DNA from 2 places in the Micromonospora sp. NPDC085948 genome. Region 2 is predicted to be linked to the other one. Evidence: riboswitches for the same ligand, from Rfam matches in the RefSeq annotation. Region 2 holds a riboswitch; the other holds the start of a gene.

Region 1 (9,840 bases), on a different contig from region 2:
ACGACCGGTGGGAGGTTGGTCAGGCCGGTGTTGTTCGGCGAGTTGTTCACCGGCGCCGCGCAGTCGAACTTGTCGCCGCTCGGACCGGACGGGAACGTGTAGTCGTTGTAGGCCTCGTTCGTCCCCGTGCAGTACGGCCAGCCGTAGTTGCCGGGGGTGACGATGTTCCACTCGACCAGACCGCGGGGGCCACGGGTCGGGTTGTTCGCGTTGGCGTCCGGTCCGTAGTCACCGACGTAGAGCGTGTCGGTCTTCGGGTCGGTGCCGATCCGGAACGGGTTGCGGAAGCCCATCGCGTAGATCTCGGGACGGGTCTTCTCGGTGCCCGGTGCGAAGAGGTTGCCCGTCGGAACGGTGTACGTCCCGTCGTCCTCCGGGTGGATCCGGATCACCTTGCCGCGCAGGTCGTTGGTGTTCGCCGACGTGCGCTGCGAGTCGTAGTCCTGGCGGCCCGGCCGCTCGTCGAGCGGCGAGTACGCGTTCGACTCGAACGGGTTGGTGTTGTCACCGGTGGCCAGGTAGAGGTTGCCGGCGCTGTCGAAGGTCATGCTGCCGCCCGCGTGGCAGCAGGTGTTGCGCTGCGTGTCGACCCGCAGCACCTGCTTCTCGCTCGCCAGGTCGATGGTGTCGCCGGTCACCGTGAACCGGGACAGCAGGTTGCGGGTGACGTTGTCGTTCGGGGCGTAGTAGAGGTACACCCACTTGTTGGTGGCGAAGTCCGGGTCGAGCCGGATGCCGATCAGGCCGTCCTCGTTGCCGGTGAAGACGTCCAGGTCGACGGCGGTGACGGTGTTGCCGGTGTCCGGCTTGATGACCTGCACCCGGCCGTCGCGCTCGATGTAGAAGACCCGCCCGTCGGGGGCGATGTCCAGCTCCATCGGGTTGCTGGTGTTGCTGTCCAGGGCGATCTTCTCGAAGTTCGAGGTCTTCGTGGCGCCGCAGTCGGCGTCCTCGACACCGGCTGCGGTGCGGATGCCGCCGAGCAGGTGGGACAGGAACTCGGGCTCGGCGAACGACTCCCGGGTGTGTCCGCCACCGGTGTACCAGGAGCGACCGCCGTCGAAGTCCTGACACCAGGAGGTCGGGTGGTCGGCGCCCATCGCGCCCGCGCCCGGGGTGTAGCTCTTCTCGTCCAGGCTGGCCAGCACGTGCACATCCGGCCGCGGGTTGGTCTGGAAGTTGTACCACTCGTCGAACCGGGACCAGCGGTCCGGCAGCTCGGCCGTGGACGGGTGGGCGTGGTCCTCCACCTTGACCGTGGCCTGCTGGTTCTGCGGGTGGTTGGCGAAGTACGCGCCGACCAGGTCGCCGTACCAGGCCCAGCTGTACTCGGTGTCCGAGGCGGCGTGGATGCCGACGTAACCGCCGCCGGCCTTCACGTAGCGCTCGAACGCCGCCTGCTGCTCGGCGTTGAGGACGTCACCGGTGGTGGAGAGCCAGATCACGGCCTTGTACTTCGCGAGGTTGGCGTCGCTGAACGCGGCACCGTCCTCGGAGGCGTCCACGGTGAAGCCGTTGGTGGCGCCGAGCTGTTGGATGGCGGCGACACCGGTGGGGATGGAGTCGTGCCGGAAGCCGGCGGTCTTGGAGAAGACCAGGACCGAGAAGGGATCGTCGGCGGCCTTCTGGGGCGCCTTGGGCGCCACCTGGGTGACCGGGGTTCCGGCCGCTGCCTCCCGTGGGGGGACCTGTGCGGCGGCCGGCGCGGCCTGCGCGGGCGTGCCGAACAGGCTCGTCGAGGCGAGAGCAAGGGAGATGAGGGTTGCGGTGATTGGTACGCGGGCACGACGAGAACGGGACACGCCGCCTCCTGTGTCGTAGTGACGGAGATCGCGGGAGTCGGCACGCCGAAGGCCGTCCCTGATGGAGCCGGTGGTCACACCGTGCCAAGGTGCCCCCACCGACATTTTGTCGAATCGCTAAACAAATTAATTCGACTGGCTCGATGTCCGGCAAGATGCCGGCGGGTAACGGTTCTGCAACGGCAGGCGACATTCCGAACAGGACCGCATGAACCGCCACACAGATCTAGCTCGATTCGGTGCGTTCCGGCCCACCGGCCGCCGCCGAACCTCGCCTTGGCAGACCGACGGATCTGTCGTACGGTGACACGCAAGTAACCCACGGGAGCCCGGTGTACCGGGCTGAGAGGGGGGCTGACAGCCCCCGACCGTCGAACCTGATCCGGATAATGCCGGCGCAGGGAGGAGAGTTGCCGTGCCGTCCCTGGGGCGACTGCATCTGATCACCGACACCCGACCCGGTCGGGACCCGCTCACCGTGGTCCGGGCCGCCCTCACGGTGGCCCGCGCCGACCTGGTCGTGCAGGTCCGGGTCGAGGACTCCGCCACCGACCGCGAGGCGTACGAGCTGGCCCGGCGGGTGCTGGCGCTCTGCCTGTCGTACGAGGCGACTTGCCTGGTCAACGACCGGCTGCACGTGGCGCTGGCGGTGGGCGCGGCCGGCGGACACATCGGAGCGGACGACCTCCCGGTGGCCGCCGCCCGTCGGGTGCTCGGCCCCACCGGTGTGCTGGGAGCCACTGCCCGCGCGCCGGAGACGGCAACCGAGGCCGTCGCGGCGGGCGCCACCTACCTGGGTGTCGGCCCGTGCCACCCCACCAGCACCAAGTCCGGCCTGCCGGACCCGATCGGGCCGACCGGGGTCCGCGCCGTGGCCGACGCCGTCGACGTGCCGGTCATCGCGATCGGTGGCGTGACCGCCGCGCGGGTGCCGGAGCTGCGGGCCGCCGGGGCGTACGGGGTGGCCGTGGTCGGTGCGGTGTCCGCCGCCGCCGACCCGGCGCGGGCGACCGCCACGCTGATCGAGGCCCTGACGTGCTGACCGGCCGGTTCCCGTCGGCGCCGTCGATCGACCGGACCCGGCCGGACGTGGCGGTGGTCGGGGCGGGGCCGATCGGGCTGGCGATCGCCTGGCGCTGCGCCGCCCGTGGGCTACGGGTGGTGGTGCACGATCCGGCACCCGGCTCGGGGGCGTCGGCGGTGGCCGCCGGCATGCTCGCGCCGGTCGCCGAGGCGTACTTCGGTGAGCGGCAACTGACCGAGCTGCTGCTGGCGTCCGCCGCCCGCTGGCCCACCTTCACCGAGGAGTTGGCCGAAGCGACAGGCACCGACATCGGCTATCGCACCGAGGGCACCCTGCTGGTCGGGTTGACCGGAGACGACCTGGCCGAGGCGCGCCGGCTGTGGGCGTACCAGCAGGGGTTGGGCCTGCCGGTGACCCCACTGCGCCCCAGCGAGCTGCGCGACCGCGAACCGGCGCTCGCCCCCCGGGTGCGCGGCGGCGCGCTCGCGCCCACCGACCACCAGGTCGACCCCCGGCTGCTGGTGCCGGCGCTGCGCACGGCCGCGCAGCGGGCCGGCGCGGCGCTGGTGCCGCACGGAGTTCGACACCTGTCCGACGTGGACGCGGGCGTCACGGTTGTCGCCGCCGGCTGCGGGTCCGCCGCACTCACCGGCCTGCCCGTGCGGCAGGTGAAGGGCCAGATCCTCCGGCTCCGCGCGCCCGGCGGCGTCGCGCCGGGCTTCCGGCACGTGATCCGGGGGTACGCCGACGGCGAGCACGTCTACCTGGTGCCCCGCGCCGACGGTGAGGTCGTCCTCGGCGCGACGGTCGAGGAACGGTCGGACACCACGGTCACCGCCGGCGCCGTGCAGCGGCTCCTCCGCGCCGGGGTGGACCTGCTGCCCGAACTGGCCGAGTACGACCTGGTCGAGGCGGTCGCCGGGCTGCGCCCAGGAACCCCGGACAACGCGCCGATCCTCGGGCCCCTGCCCGGCCGACCGGACGTGCTGGCCGCCACCGGTCACCACCGGCACGGCATCGTGCTCACCCCGATCACCGCCGACCTGATCGCGGACCTGTTGCTCACCGGCGTACCCGATCCGCTGCTCGCGCCCTTCCGGCCGGACCGGTTCGCCGGCGCGGCGGCGGACGGTGGACCCGAACCGACGATGAAGGGGGACCTGTGGAGTTGACGGTGAACGGGGCCGGACGAAGCGTCCCGGCTGAGATGTCCGTGGCTGACCTGGTCGGTGTCGTCGCCCCGCAACCCCGGGGGGTGGCCGTCGCGGTGAACGGCGAGGTGGTGCCCCGGGCAGGCTGGGCGACCACGGCGCTGCGCGACGGCGACCGCGTCGAGGTGCTCACCGCGGCGCAGGGCGGGTGACGGGCGTGTCGTTCGAGCTGGGTGGGGAGACGTTCACCTCACGGCTGATCCTCGGCACCGGTGGTGCCGCCAACCTGCACGTGCTGGAGCAGGCCATCCGGGCGTCCGGCACCGAGCTGGTCACCCTGGCCCTGCGCCGGGTGGACACTGCCCCGGGCACCGCTGGCGGGCTGCTGGACCTGCTGGACCGCTGCGGGGTACGGCTGCTGCCCAACACCGCCGGCTGTTATACGGCGACCGAGGCGGTGAAGGTGGCCCGGCTGGCCCGGGACGCGTTCGACACCGACTGGGTGAAGCTGGAGGTGATCGGCGACGAGCGGACGCTGCTGCCCGACGGGATCGAGTTGCTCCGCGCCGCCGAGGAACTGGTCGCCGACGGCTTCACCGTGCTGCCGTACACGAGCGACGACCCGGTGCTCGCCCGCCGTCTCGCCGACGTGGGCTGTGCCGCGGTGATGCCGGCCGGCTCGCCGATCGGCTCGGGGCTGGGCATCGGCAACCCGCACCACATCCGGCTCATCCGCCAGGGTGTCGACGTGCCGGTGATCCTCGACGCCGGCATCGGCACCGCCTCCGACGCGGCCCTGGCCATGGAGTTGGGCTGCGACGGGGTGCTGCTGGCCAGCGCGGTGACCCGGGCCGCGGACCCGGTGGCGATGGCCACCGCGATGCGGTACGCGGTCGAGGCGGGCCGGCTCGCGGCCGGCGCCGGCCGGATCGAGCGCCGCTTCCACGCGCTCGCCTCCACCCCCGACGAGGGAAGACCCGACCTGTGACCGGCCCGCCGCCACCCGCAGGCCCACTGCCGCCGGGAGGCCCGCTGCCACCCGCAGGCCCACTGCCGCCCGCAGGCGCGCTGCCGCCGGGAGATCTTGGAAGCAAAGTGCCCCTGGAGGGGCCGATTCCTTCCAAGATCTCGTTGGGGACCGTGCCGTCGGGGGTTGTCGTTCTGACCGATCGTCGGCTGGTTGCTCGCGGTGGGATTGAGCGGGTTGTTGCGGGTGCGGTGGCCGGGGGAGTGCGTTGGGTGGTGCTGCGCGAGATGGACCTGCCCCGCGTCGAGCGCGCCGCCCTCGCCGCCGGCCTGCGCGCGATCCTGGCCGACGTCGGCGGGACCCTCGTCGTGGCCGGCCCCGACCCGCTCGGCGGCGACGCCGTCCACCTGCCCGCCGCCGGCCCGTACCCGCCGCCGACCCACCGCCTGGTCGGCCGCTCCTGCCACGACGAAACCGAGCTGAACCGCCTGACCACCGAAAAATACGCCACCATCTCCCCGATCTGGCCCACCAAGACCAAACCGGGTTACGGCCCACCCCTGGGACCGGACGGCCTACGGAAGCTGACCAGGATCAGCCCCGTCCCGGTACTGGCGCTGGGCGGCCTCGAAACCCCAGAACAGGTAACCGCCTGCGTAGAGGCAGGAGCCGCAGGGGTGGCAGTGCTGGGCGCGATCATGCGCGCAAGAGACCCAGCCGAAACAGCCACCGCCCTGACCAGCGCCTATGTCGAGGCGGTCACCCCAAAGCTGACCCAAACCCGGCGCGGGGTCACCCAGGTCTCCACGTCAGGGCTGCGGCTGACCGTGCCCACGCAGGGATCAAGCCTGACCGCCCGGAGTGGGCACGGTCGGCCGCAGCCCCCAACCGCAACCAGCAACGGTCCGCCGCAGCCCGCAACCGCAACCAAGAACGGCCAGCCCCCAACCGCAACCAAGGAGGAGAAGTGACCCCAACCACCATCCTCACCATCGCCGGCTCAGACTCCGGCGGCGGCGCGGGCATCCAGGCCGACCTCAAGGTCTTCGCGGCGCTGGGCGCGTACGGCACGAGCGTCCTCACCGCGGTCACCGCGCAGAACACCCGTGGTGTCGACGCCGTGCTGCCGCTGCCGCCGCGCACTGTCGTCGAGCAACTGGAGAGCGTACTCACGGATTTCACCGTGCGCGCGGTCAAGACGGGGATGCTCGGCACCCCGGCGGTCGCCGACGCGGTGGCCGAGGCTGCCCGGGACGGTCGGCTGCCTCAGCTCGTCGTCGATCCGGTGCTGGTCGCCACCAGTGGACACCGGCTCGGTGTGGTGGGTGCGGTGGAGCGGCTGCTGCCGTACGCGAGGGTGGCGACGCCGAACTGCGCGGAGGCCGCGGCCATCACCGGACGCCCGGTGGACGACGTGGCCGGGATGGTCGTGGCCGCCGAGGCTCTGGTGGCCGGCGGCCCGGAGTACGTCGTGGTCACCGGCGGTGACCTGGACGGCGGCGAGGCGGTCGACGTGCTGCACGGCGGCGGGGTGACGACGCTGCTGCGCGCCCCCCGGGTGGACACCCGGCACACGCACGGCACCGGGTGTTCGTTCTCGGCGGCGATCGCCGTGCGGCTCGCGCTGGGCGATCCGGTGCCGGCGGCGGTAGAGGCCGCGAAAAAGTACGTGCTCCGTGCGCTGACCGGCGCACGGAGTTGGGAGCTGGGCGCGGGGCGTGGACCGCTGGACCACTTCGGCTGGTCCGCTTGATCACCAGGGAGGCTGTCATGCAGGCACGAGGCAAGGTGTACGTCGAGGGTTCACGGCCGGATGTCCGGGTGCCGTTCGCGGAGGTGGGGCTGACCGGGGATCTTCCGCCGGTGCGGCTCTACGACACGTCCGGTCCCGGGTCGGACCCGGAGGTGGGGTTGCCCGCGTTGCGCGGCCCGTGGATCGCCGAGCGGGGTGACGTGGCCCCGGTCCGGGGCGCGGGCACGCCGCTCGCCGGCGCGGACGGTCGCCGTCCCACCCAGCTCGCGTACGCGCGGGCCGGGGTGGTGACGCCGGAGATGGAGTTCGTGGCGATCCGGGAGAACGTCGACCCGGAACTGGTCCGGGCCGAGATCGCCGCCGGCCGGGCGGTGCTGCCGCTCAACGTGAACCACCCGGAGTGCGAGCCGGCGATCATCGGCAAGGCGTTCCTGGTCAAGGTGAACGCCAACATCGGCACCTCGGCGGTCAGCTCGTCGGTCGCCGAGGAGGTGGAGAAGCTCACCTGGGCCACCCGCTGGGGCGCGGACACCGTGATGGACCTGTCCACCGGGAAGCGGATCCACGAGACCCGCGAGGCGATCGTGCGGAACTCGCCGGTGCCGATCGGGACGGTGCCGATCTACCAGGCGTTGGAGAAGGTCGGCGGCGACCCGGTGAAGTTGAGCTGGGAGGTGTTCCGGGAGACCGTGATCGAGCAGGCCGAGCAGGGCGTGGACTACATGACGGTGCACGCCGGGGTGCTGCTGCCGTACGTGCCGCTGGCCGTGGACCGGGTCACCGGGATCGTCTCCCGGGGCGGCTCGATCATGGCGGCGTGGTGCCTGGCGCACCACGAGGAGAACTTCCTCTACACCAACTTCGCGGAGCTGTCCGCGCTGCTCGCGCGCTACGACGTGACGTTCTCGCTCGGCGACGGGCTGCGTCCCGGTTCGATCGCGGACGCCAACGACGAGGCGCAGTTCGCCGAGCTGCGCACGCTCGGCGAGCTGACCAAGATCGCCTGGGAGCACGACGTGCAGGTGATGATCGAGGGACCCGGTCACGTGCCCATGCACAAGATCAAGGAGAACGTGGACCTTCAGCAGGAGTGGTGCCACGAGGCGCCCTTCTACACGCTCGGCCCGCTGACCACCGACATCGCGCCCGCGTACGACCACATCACCTCGGCGATCGGCGCCGCGATGATCGGCATGTTCGGCACCGCGATGCTCTGCTACGTCACGCCGAAGGAGCACCTCGGCCTGCCGGACCGGGACGACGTGAAGGCGGGCGTGATCGCGTACAAGATCGCGGCCCACGCGGCAGACCTGGCCAAGGGGCACCCCGGCGCGCAGGACTGGGACGACGCGTTGTCGAAGGCCCGGTTCGAGTTCCGCTGGGAGGACCAGTTCAACCTCTCGTTGGACCCGGAGACGGCGCGTTCGTACCACGACGCGACGCTGCCGGCCGAGCCGGCGAAGACGGCACACTTCTGCTCGATGTGCGGCCCGAAGTTCTGCTCCATGAAGATCACGCAAGAGCTCAAGGAGTACGCGGCACGCGGCATGCAGGGCAAGTCGGAGGAGTTCCTCTCCGGCGGAGGCAAGGTCTACCTGCCGCTGGCCTGACCTGCGCCGGGCCGAGCGCGGCGAACCCGCCGTCCCCGAGGTGATCCACTCGGGTTCACTGGTATTGCGGTATCCGGGCGGCTAGGACAGCCCGAGACCAATGAACCCGAGTGGATCAGGCGCAACCGATCGGGGTTCCGACCCCCCCGGCCGGCGGCCGGTCGCGGTGCCGGCCGGTGGGTCAGTCGCGGTGGTGCCGGCCGGTCGAGCGCAGCGAGCGTCGGCCGCTCTCCTGCTCGGGCTCGTTGTCCGACACCGGCTTGCCCAAACCGGCGACCCAGTCGACGAACTCCTCGTCCTGGCTCGGCAGGGCCTCCGTCGCGTCTGACGCCTCGGCGCCCTTCTCGTCGCTCCGGGACCTGTTGCGGCGGAACAGACCGCCGAGCCGTCCGCGCCGGGAGGGTTGCTCGGCCACCTTCGCGTCGGTGCTCGCCGGGTCGTCGGTGCTCACCGGATCGCTGGTGTCGGCGATGCTCGCCCGGTCGCCGGTGGTGGCCGGGCCGCTGGTGCTTACCCGGTCGCCGGTGGGCGCGCCAGCCCAGCCCGGTACGACCGGAGATTCCGCCGGGACCGGATGTCTGGTCGGAGCGGCCAACTCGCTGGCCACGGTCGGCACGGTCGTCGCCGGCCGGGCCGTCGAGCTGTCCGACGACCCCGTCGGGGCGGCGCGGCGGGTGGTGTCGAACGCGTTCCAGGTGCCGGCCTGGCTCAGATCCGGCAGCGGTACCCGGTGCCGGGGCTTCGGCGCCGGCCCGGTCGGCTCGTCCGGCCCGGTCGGCGGCTCCGCTGCGGTGGCGCCCGACTCGGACGCCTGTGGTGGCACCGCTGCCGTGGCTCCCGACTCGGACGCCTGTGGTGGCACCGTCCAGGCCGGGGTGACCGACCAGGACGACGAGGTCGGCGTCCAGAGGACCGTGTCCGGGCCGCTGGCGACGGGACCGTCTTCGGCGGGCCGCGCGCTGGTGGTCTCGCCCGCCCCGGCGGCGGCCGACCCTCCGGCCGGTTCGGCCGCTCGCGCCGTGGGACCGGTGCCGACGACGTCCGGGGTACGCGGCGGATCGACCGCCTCTGCCCTGGTGCCGGCCGGGGTAGCCGGTGCCCCGGCCGGACCGCTGGTGGTCGGGATGGGGGCGAACGCCGGACCGGTGGTGGTCGGGACGGGGGTCTTCGTCGGACCGGTGGTGGTCGGGACCGGTGTGGCGGTCGGACCGGTGGTGGTCGGGACGGGTGTTCTCATCGGACCAGTGGCGGTCCGGGTCACGGGGGTTCTCGTCCGACCGGTTCTGGTCGCCGGGGCCGCTGCTTCCGTGGAGGTCGCGGCGGTCGGGGTGGCCTCGGCGGTCGGGGTAGACGTGGTGTCCCGGCCCTCTCTGTCCGGCACGGCAGTGCCGGCACCCGGCTCGTCGGAGGTCGTCGACCCCGGCGTGCTGTCGGCGGGCTTGGTGGTGGCGTCGAGCGGGCCGGCCTTCGGCTTGCGGGCACGACGCGGCTTGACCGTCAACGGTGCGTCGGCCGTGCCAGGCTCGACTCCGC
Region 2 (9,840 bases):
CCTCCTCGTCGTCGCCTGGGTGTACGCGGCGGTCCGCGGCGCGCTGTGGCTGCACGACCTGGTGCAGAAGCTCGCCGTACCGGGACAGAAACTGGAGGGTGCCGGCGGTGGCCTCGCCGACAACCTCGCCGACGCCGGCGGCAAGGTTCGCCGAGTGCCGCTGGTCGGCGACGAGCTGACCGCGCCCTTCCAGCGGGCCGCCGACGCCGCCCGAGGGCTCGCCGACGCCGGCCGCGACCAGCAGCACCTGGTCGACCAGCTCGCCCTCGCCCTCACCATCGCGGTGCTGATCTTCCCGCTCGGCCTGGTGCTGTTCGGCTGGCTGCCGCTGCGGCTGCGCTGGATGCGTCGGGCCGGGTCGGCCGCGAAGCTGGCCGCCGGGCCGGCCGGCCGGGACCTGCTCGCCCTGCGTGCCTTGGCCACCCAGCCGCTGGGCCGGCTCACCCGGGTCGGCCCCGACGTGGCCGAGGCGTGGCGGCGCGGCGACGACGCGACGGTCGACGCGCTGGCCGCGCTGGAGCTGCGCCACCTCGGCCTGCGCGGCCGGAGCCGCTGACGTCGACCACGGGTGCCGGCGACCACCGCGCCGTCGCGGTTCGCGCGCCGGGGACCGTTAAGGTCTTCGGGTGTTCTACTTCCTGGTCGTCATCGCTGTCCTGCTGCTCGGCTACGCCGCCGTCCTGGTCTCCTTCGTCCGCCGGGGCAAGAAGATCCCGTCCGCGGCCTACCTGGGTCTGGCGGCGCTCAACGGACTGATCCTGGCGGCGGTGCTGGCCTGGGCGATCGCCAGCTGACCCGCACCGTCACCACCGCACCGACCCGGCAGGACGCCGGGCGGCGCGGTCACGGCCCGGCAGGACGCCGGGCGGCGCGGTCACCGCCCGGCAGGACGCCAGGCGGCGCGGTCACGGCCTCGGCGGGATGCGGCGGCGGACGTCCTCGGCGGTGGACGGGCCGGGCGACCAGCCGGCCACCCAGGGCAGGTCGTCGGACGGGGTGAGCACGCCCTCCTCCAGGCCCGCGTAGCGGCCGGCGAGGATCCGCTTCGCGGCGGCGGTGTCGACCGAGTCGGTGTTGTCCCAGAGAGCCGAGAACAGGGCGTCCACCCGCACCCGCGCCTGCCGGCAGAACAGGTCGGCCAACTCGATATTTTCCGGGCGGCTGGCCCGCTCGGACTGTGCCCGGACACAGACGGCGGACATCGCGAACAACTCGGCGCCGATGTCCACCACACGGCCGAGGAACGCCTGCTTACGTTCCATCTTTCCCTGCCAGCGGGACATCGCGTAGAACGTCGAACGGGCCAGCTTGCGCGATGACCGCTCCACCTGCCGCAGGTGCGGGGCGAGCGGCCCGAACTCGGCGTACGCCGACGGGCTCTGCCCCCGGCCCACGGCGAGCGTGGGCAGCCACTTCGCGTAGAAGGCACCGGCTCGGGCGCCGGCGCGCGCCTTGCGGCCCAGGCCCGCGTCCGGGTCGATGATGTCGCCGGCCACCGACAGGTGGGCGTCGACCGCCTCCCGCGCGATCAGCAGGTGCATGATCTCCGTGGAGCCCTCGAAGATCCGGTTGATGCGCAGGTCGCGGAGCACCTGCTCGACGTTTGCCGGGCGTTCGCCGCGGGCGGCCAGCGAGTCGGCCGTCTCGTAGCCGCGCCCGCCCCGGATCTGGACCAGTTCGTCGGCGATCTTCCAGGCCATCTCGCTGGCGTACAGCTTGACCAGCGCGGCCTCGATTCGGATGTCGTTGCGGTCGTCGTCGGCGAGCAGACAGCACAGGTCGAGCATGGTCTCCATGCCGTAGGTGGTGGCGGCGATGAAGGAGAGCTTCTGCGCGACCGCCTCGTGCTCGCCCACCGGACGGCCCCACTGGACCCGGTCGGCGGCCCAGCCCCGGGCCACGTTCAGCGCCCACTTGCCGGCGCCCACACACATCGCCGGGAGCGACAGGCGGCCGGTGTTCAGCGTGGTCAGGGCGATCTTCAGCCCCTTGCCCTCGCCGCCGATCACGTTCTCGGCGGGCACGAACACGTCGTGGAACCGGGTGAGGCTGTTTTCCAGGCCGCGCAGACCGATGAACTCGTTGCGCCGCTCGACGGTGATGCCGGCGCTGTCCCCGTCCACCACGAACGCGGTGATCCCACCCCGCCGCCCCTCGGTGGCCGGCACCCGGGCCATCACCACCAGCAGCGTGGCCACGATGCCGTTGGTGGCCCAGAGCTTCACCCCGTTGAGCCGGTAGCCGGTGCCGTCCTCGGTCGGCTCGGCGACGGTGGCCAGCCGGGCCGGGTCGGAGCCGACGTCCGGTTCGGTGAGCAGGAACGCGGACACCTCGCCGGCGGCGAGCCGGGGCAGGAAGCGCTGCTTCTGCTCGGCGGTGCCGAACATCTTCAGCGGCTGCGGCACCCCGATCGACTGGTGCGCGGAGAGCAGCGCGCCGATGGCCGGGCTGACCGAGCCGGCCAGCATCAGCGCCCGGCAGTAGTGCAGGTTGCTCAGCCCGAGCCCGCCGTACGTCCGGTCGATCTTCATGCCGAACGCGCCGAGGTCGGCCAGGCCGTGGAAGACCGAGTCCGGAATGGACGCGTCGCGTTCGATGGCCGCCCCGTCCACCTCGGTGGTCAGGAAGGCGCGGAACCGTCCGAGGAACTCCTCGGCACGGGCCACGTCGTCCGGGTCGGACCGGGGCCATGGGTCGATCAGGTCGAGCCGGAAGCGGCCGAGGAACAACTCCTTGCCGAAGCTGGGCCGGTCCCAGGAGGACTCGCGAGCGGCCTCGGCGACCCGCCGGGCCTCCTTCTCCGAGACCTGCCCGGCCTCCGCGGGCAGCGGTGCGGCGGCTCCGGCGGTCTGCGGGGTGGTGTCGGAATCCGGGCCGTCCGGTGCTGGTCGGCCGTCCTGTGTCGTGGTCACGGCTGCCCCCTCGAACCTCGGTGCGGCTGCTCGACGTGTGCGACTACCGTCACGTTACCCCCGGGTGTTACCCAGGGGTAGCGCTCGGTGGAGAACTGCTCGATCAGCGGCCGGCGACCTCGTCCGGGTCGTCGTCGTCGTCGTCGATGTCGTCCTCACCCCAGCTGCGGCGGGCGAACGGCAGGGCGGCCCAGAACGTCAGGAACCAGAGCCCGGTCAGCGCGCTGAGCACGAAGGCGATCGGCCGGTCCAGCACGAAGTCGGTGATCAGTAGCACCGCGCTGACCATCGCGATCAGCATGAAGGCGAGACCGCCGGTGGCCATCCGGTGCGCGAAGCGCACCAACTCCGGCTTGCGCCCCTGCCGGAACAGGGCCCGGTGGAACGCCACCGGCGAGATGATCATCGCGGTCGCGGCGGCCGCGGCGAGCAGCGCGACGATGTAGACGTCCCGCTGGAACTCCGTGGTCTCGGTGAACCCGTTGCTGAACGGCAGGGTGAGCAGGAAGGCGAAGAGGATCTGCACGCCCGTCTGTGCGACCCGCAACTCCTGCAACAGGTCGGCGAAATTCCGCTGCCAACGCTGCTTCTCGGTCTCCTTGGACACGCGCTACCTCCGCTGCGACGCTACTGCCGGCGGTCCCGGCCGCCGGCAGCAACGCCAATGCCCCACCCGGGTGAGCGCGAAACAGGTTCACGACATTCGCTGTTCACCTTCTGGACGCACGTCGGTTATCAGTACGGCCTCAGGACCCGCGTCGGATCCGACCGGCGTACCGGGCCTCCAGCTCGGTGTTGTGCGCGTCGCCGTCCGGGATGTTCGCCGACAGGTAGACCGGCGGCCGCTCCCCCGCCGCCAGCAGCCGGGCCACCACCTCCACGGTCACCTGCTGGGCGAGCAGCGCCGCGGTGATCGAGGAGACCGCGCCGACCGCGCCGCCGCCGGGCAGCGGCAGGGTCGCATCACCGTACGGAGCGCCGTTGTCGAGCACGACGTCGGCGAGGTCGGCCAGCTTGCGCCCAGACGGGTGGCGGGAGGTCATCCGGCCCGAGTGTTGCGCGGAGGTGATCGCCACCAGGCCGTGACCGCGTTCCTTGACGAGCGTGGCGAACTCCACCATCGCGCCGTTGACCCCGGAGTTCGAGGCGAGCACGAAGACGTCGGTGGGCCGTACCGGCGCCAACTCGTAGAGCCGGTGCGCGACCGCCGGGTCCCGTTCCAGCAGCGGGCCGAGCCGCTCCGCCGGTTCGCCGCCGAGCAGCACCAGGTCGCGCAGCGCGATCCGGTTGGTCGGCACCAGACCGCCCGCCCGGCCGGCGATCTCCATGGCGAGAGCCTCGGAGTGCCCGGTGCCGAACGCGTGCACCACCCCGTCGGCGCGGACGGCGTCGGCGATCAGGTCGGCGGCCCGCCCCACCGCCAGCCGCTGGCTGGCGGCCACCCGGCCGATCGTCTCGGTCACCACGGCCAGGTAGGCCTCGGCACTCACCGTCATGCGTCCTCCGTCGTCCGGTGTCGGTCCAGCCAACGCACCGCGAAGTCGACAGCCGCCCGCTGACTCATCAGCCTGCCGGTCCCGGTGCCGACCGGTCCGGTGCGAACCGCCCCGGTGGCCTCCAGGTCCGTGCCCAGCGCGTCGAAGTCGTCCGCGTCGAGCCGTACGTCCTGCCACCACATCCACTCCCGACCACCGTCGCCGGTCCGCACCGCGGCGCCGACCCGCTCGCGCGGCGAACCGGGGCAGCGGTACTCGGCCAGATGCAGCGAGGTGCTCACGGAGTGGTCCACGCCGAGCAGCAGGACGTCGGCGTCCAGGTCATAGAGCCGGGCGAGGGGAGAACCCTCGCCGAGCATGTCGGCCAGGCCGTGCCCGGCCACCACCTGCTCGGCGGCCGGCCCGAGCGCGGCGAACGACACGTGCGGATGCGAGCTGCGCAGGGCGCCGGGCCAGCCGCGAACCGTCTCTGCGAGCACGCCCATGAACCGGCTCGGCGTGACCGCCGGGTCGAAGCCCGGCATCTCGGCGCGGATCAGCGGCCACCAGTCCGCCGGCACCGGTGGATTGCGCCACCCCGCGGGGTCACTGTTGTCCGGCGTGTGGGTGGGCACCACGATCGTGCCGTCCGGGCCGAGCGCGTCGCGCAGGGCGAGCACCACCGCGTGCGGGCCGCCGCTGACGAACCCCAGCGGACGTAGCGCGGCGTGCACCAGCAGCGTCGCCCCGGGGCGTACGCCCAGCAGGCGCAGTTGCGCGGCGATCGAGCGTCGGGTGCCCGGCCCGCTGGCGTTCGTGGTCACGGCGCCCCTCCCTGGCTGGCCCACAGGCTCAGGCCGTTCCGCCGGCCCGAGCCAGGATCGCCTCGGCGAGCGGACCCGGCGCGGTGTCCGGAATCCAGTGACTCACACCTGGCAACCGCACGAAGCGGTACGTTCCGGTGACGTTCGCGGCGCACGCCTCGGCGGCGGTCTGGCCAATGGCGACGTCCCGGTCACTCCAGACGTAGGTGGTGGGTACCGCGACCGGGCCGACACCGGCCAGGTCGGCGCGGGACATCGCCCGGTACCAGTTCAGCGCGGCGGTCAGCGCCCCCGGCTCGCGCATCGGGGCAACGTAGCGGTCCACCCGGGGCGCGTCACCCACCCCGCCGAGCATCTTGCGCAGCGCGGTCGCGTGCCACGCCAGCAGCACCTTCTCCGCCGTGCCCGGCTTACGGAACAACGTGATGTACGACGAGCGGGCCTTCTGCTGGCCGTCGTTGCTCAGGGCGTACGCCATGGCGGCCGGATGCGGCACGGACACCGCGGTCAGGGTGCGGACCCGGTCGGGGTGCCCGGCGGCGACCGCCCAGGCCACGATCGCGCCCCAGTCGTGGCCGACCAGGTGCACGGCGTCCAGCCCCAGGGCGTCGAGCACCGCCACCACGTCGGCGACGAGTTCGGGGATCCGGTAGTCGGCCACCGCCGTCGGCCGCGCACCGGGCGAGTAACCGCGCTGGTCCAGCGCGTACGTGCGCAGCCCGGCCGCGTGCAGCGCGGGCACCACGTCGTCCCATTCACCGCTGTGCTGGGGGAAGCCGTGCAGCAGCAGGACGGGTACGCCGTCCGACGGACCGCCGGCGGTTACCTCGAACGTGAGACCTCGCGCGTCAACCCGCATGATCGTCAGCCTACCCAGCCGCGGTACGGCCGGCTGAACGCCGAGATGGGCGGATGCCCTGCTGGGCCGGCCCCCCTGGTCAGTGTTAGCGTCGACGAGACAACTTCACATCCGACAGGGGAGCGCACAGCGCTGAGAGTGCGGGCATGCCCGCAGACCCTCGAACCTGATCTGGGTAATGCCAGCGCAGGGAGTTCGGTCGACCTCCAGCCGCGCCGCCGTCCGGTGCCACCGGACGCGCGGCGTGCGTCTTCTCCTGGTTCGATTTACTGAACTGGGAGCACCAGCATGGACAACACCACCAACCGTTGGCGGACCATCGACATCGTGGTCGCCTCGGTGATCGCGGTCGCCTTCGGCGTCATCTTCTGGGCCTGGGGCCTGGTCTGGAGCGCCACCGAGGGTGCGTTCGCGTTCTTCCCGCCGGCGCAGACGCTGCTCTACGGCGTGTGGCTGATGCCGGCCGTGATCGGCGGCCTGGTCATCCGCAAGCCCGGTGCCGCGCTCTACTGCGAGACGGTGGCCGCGGTCCTGTCCGCGCTGCTGGGCAGCCAGTGGGCCGGCACGGTGATCCCGCAGGGCATCGTGCAGGGCATCGGCGCCGAGTTGGCGTTCGCCGCCTTCCGGTACCGGTCGTTCCGGCTGCCGACCGCGATGCTGGCCGGCGCGCTGACCGGCCTCAGCGCCGCGCTGTTCGACTTCTTCGTCTGGAACGACGCCTACGCGCTTGCCGACTACCGAATCCCGTACGCGCTGCTCACCATCGTCAGCGCCACCGTGATCGCTGGTGCTGGCGGCTGGCTGCTGACGAAGGCCCTGGCCAACACCGGCGTCCTGGACCGCTTCCCGGCGGGCCGAGACCGAGCCCTGATCTGACCCCGCCCCGTTGATCAAGAGGTTTGCGTCAGCGGAAGGCGATTTCCTGACGCAAACCTCTTGATCAACGGCGGATGGGCGGGGGACGCGCGGCCCGGAGGGGGTGGATTGGTGGGCGGGGTACTGCTGCGGGGGTTCGGGTGGCGGCACGCTGGGCGGCGCGCCTGGGCGGTGCGCGGGGTCGACCTGCGAATTGAGGCCGGGGAGCGGGTTCTGCTGCTCGGGCCCTCCGGGGCCGGTAAGAGCACCCTGCTCAGCGCGTTGGCAGGGCTGCTGCCCGAGGACTCCGGCGAGCAGGAGGGCACCGTCGAGATCGACGGGCTCGACCCGCGCAAGGGGCGGGAACGCGTCGGCATCGTCTTCCAGGACCCGGAAACCCAACTGGTGATGGCGCGCTGCGGCGACGACGTCGCGTTCGGTCTGGAGAACCGCGGGGTACCGACCGACGAGATCTGGCCCCGGGTGGACGAGGCGCTACACCGCGTCGGCTTCCCGTACCCCCGGGACCGCCCCACCGCCGCGCTCTCCGGCGGCGAGCAGCAACGCCTCGCCCTGGCCGGCGCGCTGGCGCTGCGTCCCGAGCTGCTGCTGCTCGACGAGCCGACCGCCAACCTCGATCCGGCCGGGGCCGACCTGGTCCGCCAGGCGGTGGCCGGCGCGCTGCACGCCGACACCACGCTGATCCTGGTCGAGCACCGGGTCGCCGAGGCGCTGCCGCTCGTCGACCGGGTGGTCGTCCTGGAGCCAGGCGGCGGGGTCCGCGCGGACGGCACCCCCGAGGCCGTCTTCGCCGCCCACGGCGCCGCCCTGGCCGCCGAGGGGGTCTGGGTGCCCGGTCACCCCATCGCGCCCCGGCCGGCCACCGCCGCGCCGGGGGACCTGTTGCTCACCGCCGACCGGCTCGGCCTGCCGCCCCGGCTGGGCTCCACCGACCTGGGGGTACGCGCCGGCGAGGCACTCGCCGTACGCGGACCCAACGGCGCCGGTAAGTCCACCCTGGCACTGCTGCTCGGCGGGTTGCTCCGGCCGGGCGCCGGACGGGTCACCGCATCCGTCGAGCTGGCCGGCGCGGACCACCGCACTCCCCCACACCGCTGGCGGGCCCCCGCACTGGTCCGCCGGATCGGGTCGGTCTTCCAGGACCCGGAGCACCAGTTCGTCACCAGCACCGTCTTCGACGAGCTGGCGCTCGGCCCACGCCGGACCGGTCAGCCCGAGGCGGCCGTCAACGAGACCGTCAGCGGGCTGCTGGAACGGCTGCGACTGGTCCGGCTCGCCGCCGCCAACCCGTACACCCTCTCCGGTGGTGAGGCGCGGCGGCTGAGTGTGGCGACCGCCCTGGCCACCGCGCCCCGCCTGCTGATCTGCGACGAACCCACCTTCGGTCAGGACCGGCGGACCTGGCGGGAACTGGTCGACCTCTTCGCCGACCTGCGCGACGCCGGGCACGGCCTGGTCGCGGTCACCCACGACGCGGACTTCGTGGCCGCGCTCGCCGACCGAACCATCACCCTGCGACGCTCCTCGGACGACGACCGATGATCAGCATCGAGTCGGTCGCCACACCCGGTGCGCCGTTGGCCCGCCGCAACCCGGTGGCGAAGGTCGCCGCCGCGCTGGTCTTCTCGTTCACCCTGCTCGCCACCCTGGACCCACTGGCCCCGGCGATCGCCATCGCGCTCGAACTCGCCGTGCTGCCGCTGTTCGGCATCGGCTACCGGGTGCTGGCCCGGCGGGCCTGGCCGCTGCTCCTCAGCGCCGCCGGCATCCTGGTCACCCTTGTGCTCTTCGCCGCCGACCGGTCCGGTCGGGTCCTGCTGGACGCCGGACCGGTGCTGGTGAGCACCGGCGTGCTGCTCACGGCGCTCGGGCTGGTGCTGCGCATCTTCGCGGTGGCCCTGCCCGGTGTGATCGTCTTCGCGACCACCGACCCCACCGACCTGGCCGACGCGTTGGTCCAGAACGCGAAGGCGCCGGCCCGGTTCGCCATCGGGGCACTGGCCGCGTTTCGCCTGGTCCCGCTGCTCGGTCAGGAGTGGCAGATGATCAGCATGGCCCGACGCGCGCGCGGGGTCGACGCGGGACGCAACCCGCTCGCGAAGCTACGACTGTTCGCCTCCACCGCGTTCGCGCTGCTGGTCGGGGCGATCCGCCGGGGCACCCGCCTCGCCGTCGCGATGGACGCCCGGGGCTTCGACGCCGGCACTCCCCGGACCGCGGCCCGCCGCCAACGCTTCACCCGCGCCGACGCGCTCCTCATCGTCGGGGCCGCCGTGCTGGCCGGTGCCGCCCTCACGACAAGCGTCCTGGTCGGCACCTTCCGCCCCCTGATCAGCTGAGCCCGTCCCGGGTCACCCGCACGCCCGCCGCCCGCGCGGGCCCGCCGTGCGCGGGCAAGATCTGCACAACATCAGGGATGTAGTGGCCTCGTTGGCGCAGGAGGCCACTACATCCCTGATGTTGCTGTCAGCACCCGGCGCCCCACCCGACGGGGCGGGGGCGGATCGGTCAGCTGCGGCGGAAGGCGTAGCGGCGGGTCTGGCCGGCCTGTTGGCTGCGTCCGCCGCCCGAGCGGTTGCCGCCGCCCTGCGGCGGACCGGCCGTCGGTGCCGCCGGTCGCCCGGCCGCCGGTGGCAGATCGTCCACCGCCGGAGCGTCGACCGCCGCCGGCACGTCGAACGCTGCCGGCACGTCGACCGGCGCCGGCACGTGGACCGGCAGCGTCAACGCGTCCGAGACGGCCGCCGCCGGCAGCGCCGGCCCGACCAGCACCGCCGGCCCGACCAGTGCCGCCGGTAGCGCCGGCTCGACCAGTGCTGCCGGCTCGACCGGCAGTGCCGGCTCGGTCGGTTCGACGGCGAGGTCGAGGCGGGTGGGTGGGAGCGGGCCGTGCT

What was found. Region 2 has a riboswitch for thiamine pyrophosphate ahead of AB0O48_RS32675 (ECF transporter S component). Riboswitches for the same ligand answer to the same signal wherever they lie in the genome.
Region 1: it holds a riboswitch for thiamine pyrophosphate, as region 2 does, so the genes downstream of both, thiE (thiamine phosphate synthase) here and AB0O48_RS32675 (ECF transporter S component) in region 2, are expected to answer to the same signal.

Annotation. Positions count from the first base shown of each region.
Region 1 is NZ_JBFBJW010000002.1:559,815-569,654, forward strand. It holds gene AB0O48_RS08450 (ThuA domain-containing protein) at 1-1,802, opposite strand, end outside; TPP riboswitch at 2,114-2,223, shown strand; gene thiE (thiamine phosphate synthase) at 2,218-2,844, shown strand; gene thiO (glycine oxidase ThiO) at 2,841-3,998, shown strand; gene thiS (sulfur carrier protein ThiS) at 3,989-4,189, shown strand; gene AB0O48_RS08470 (thiazole synthase) at 4,186-4,965, shown strand; gene AB0O48_RS08475 (thiamine phosphate synthase) at 5,109-5,915, shown strand; gene thiD (bifunctional hydroxymethylpyrimidine kinase/phosphomethylpyrimidine kinase) at 5,912-6,697, shown strand; gene thiC (phosphomethylpyrimidine synthase ThiC) at 6,715-8,307, shown strand; gene AB0O48_RS08490 (hypothetical protein) at 8,489-9,840, opposite strand, start outside.
Region 2 is NZ_JBFBJW010000020.1:92,366-102,205, reverse strand. It holds gene AB0O48_RS32710 (hypothetical protein) at 1-556, shown strand, start outside; gene AB0O48_RS32705 (hypothetical protein) at 627-794, shown strand; gene AB0O48_RS32700 (acyl-CoA dehydrogenase family protein) at 906-2,912, opposite strand; gene AB0O48_RS32695 (DUF6328 family protein) at 3,016-3,519, opposite strand; gene AB0O48_RS32690 (SIS domain-containing protein) at 3,659-4,408, opposite strand; gene AB0O48_RS32685 (AAC(3) family N-acetyltransferase) at 4,405-5,211, opposite strand; gene AB0O48_RS32680 (alpha/beta fold hydrolase) at 5,240-6,070, opposite strand; TPP riboswitch at 6,177-6,281, shown strand; gene AB0O48_RS32675 (ECF transporter S component) at 6,359-6,946, shown strand; gene AB0O48_RS32670 (ABC transporter ATP-binding protein) at 7,058-8,488, shown strand; gene AB0O48_RS32665 (energy-coupling factor transporter transmembrane component T) at 8,485-9,285, shown strand; gene AB0O48_RS32660 (hypothetical protein) at 9,455-9,840, opposite strand, start outside.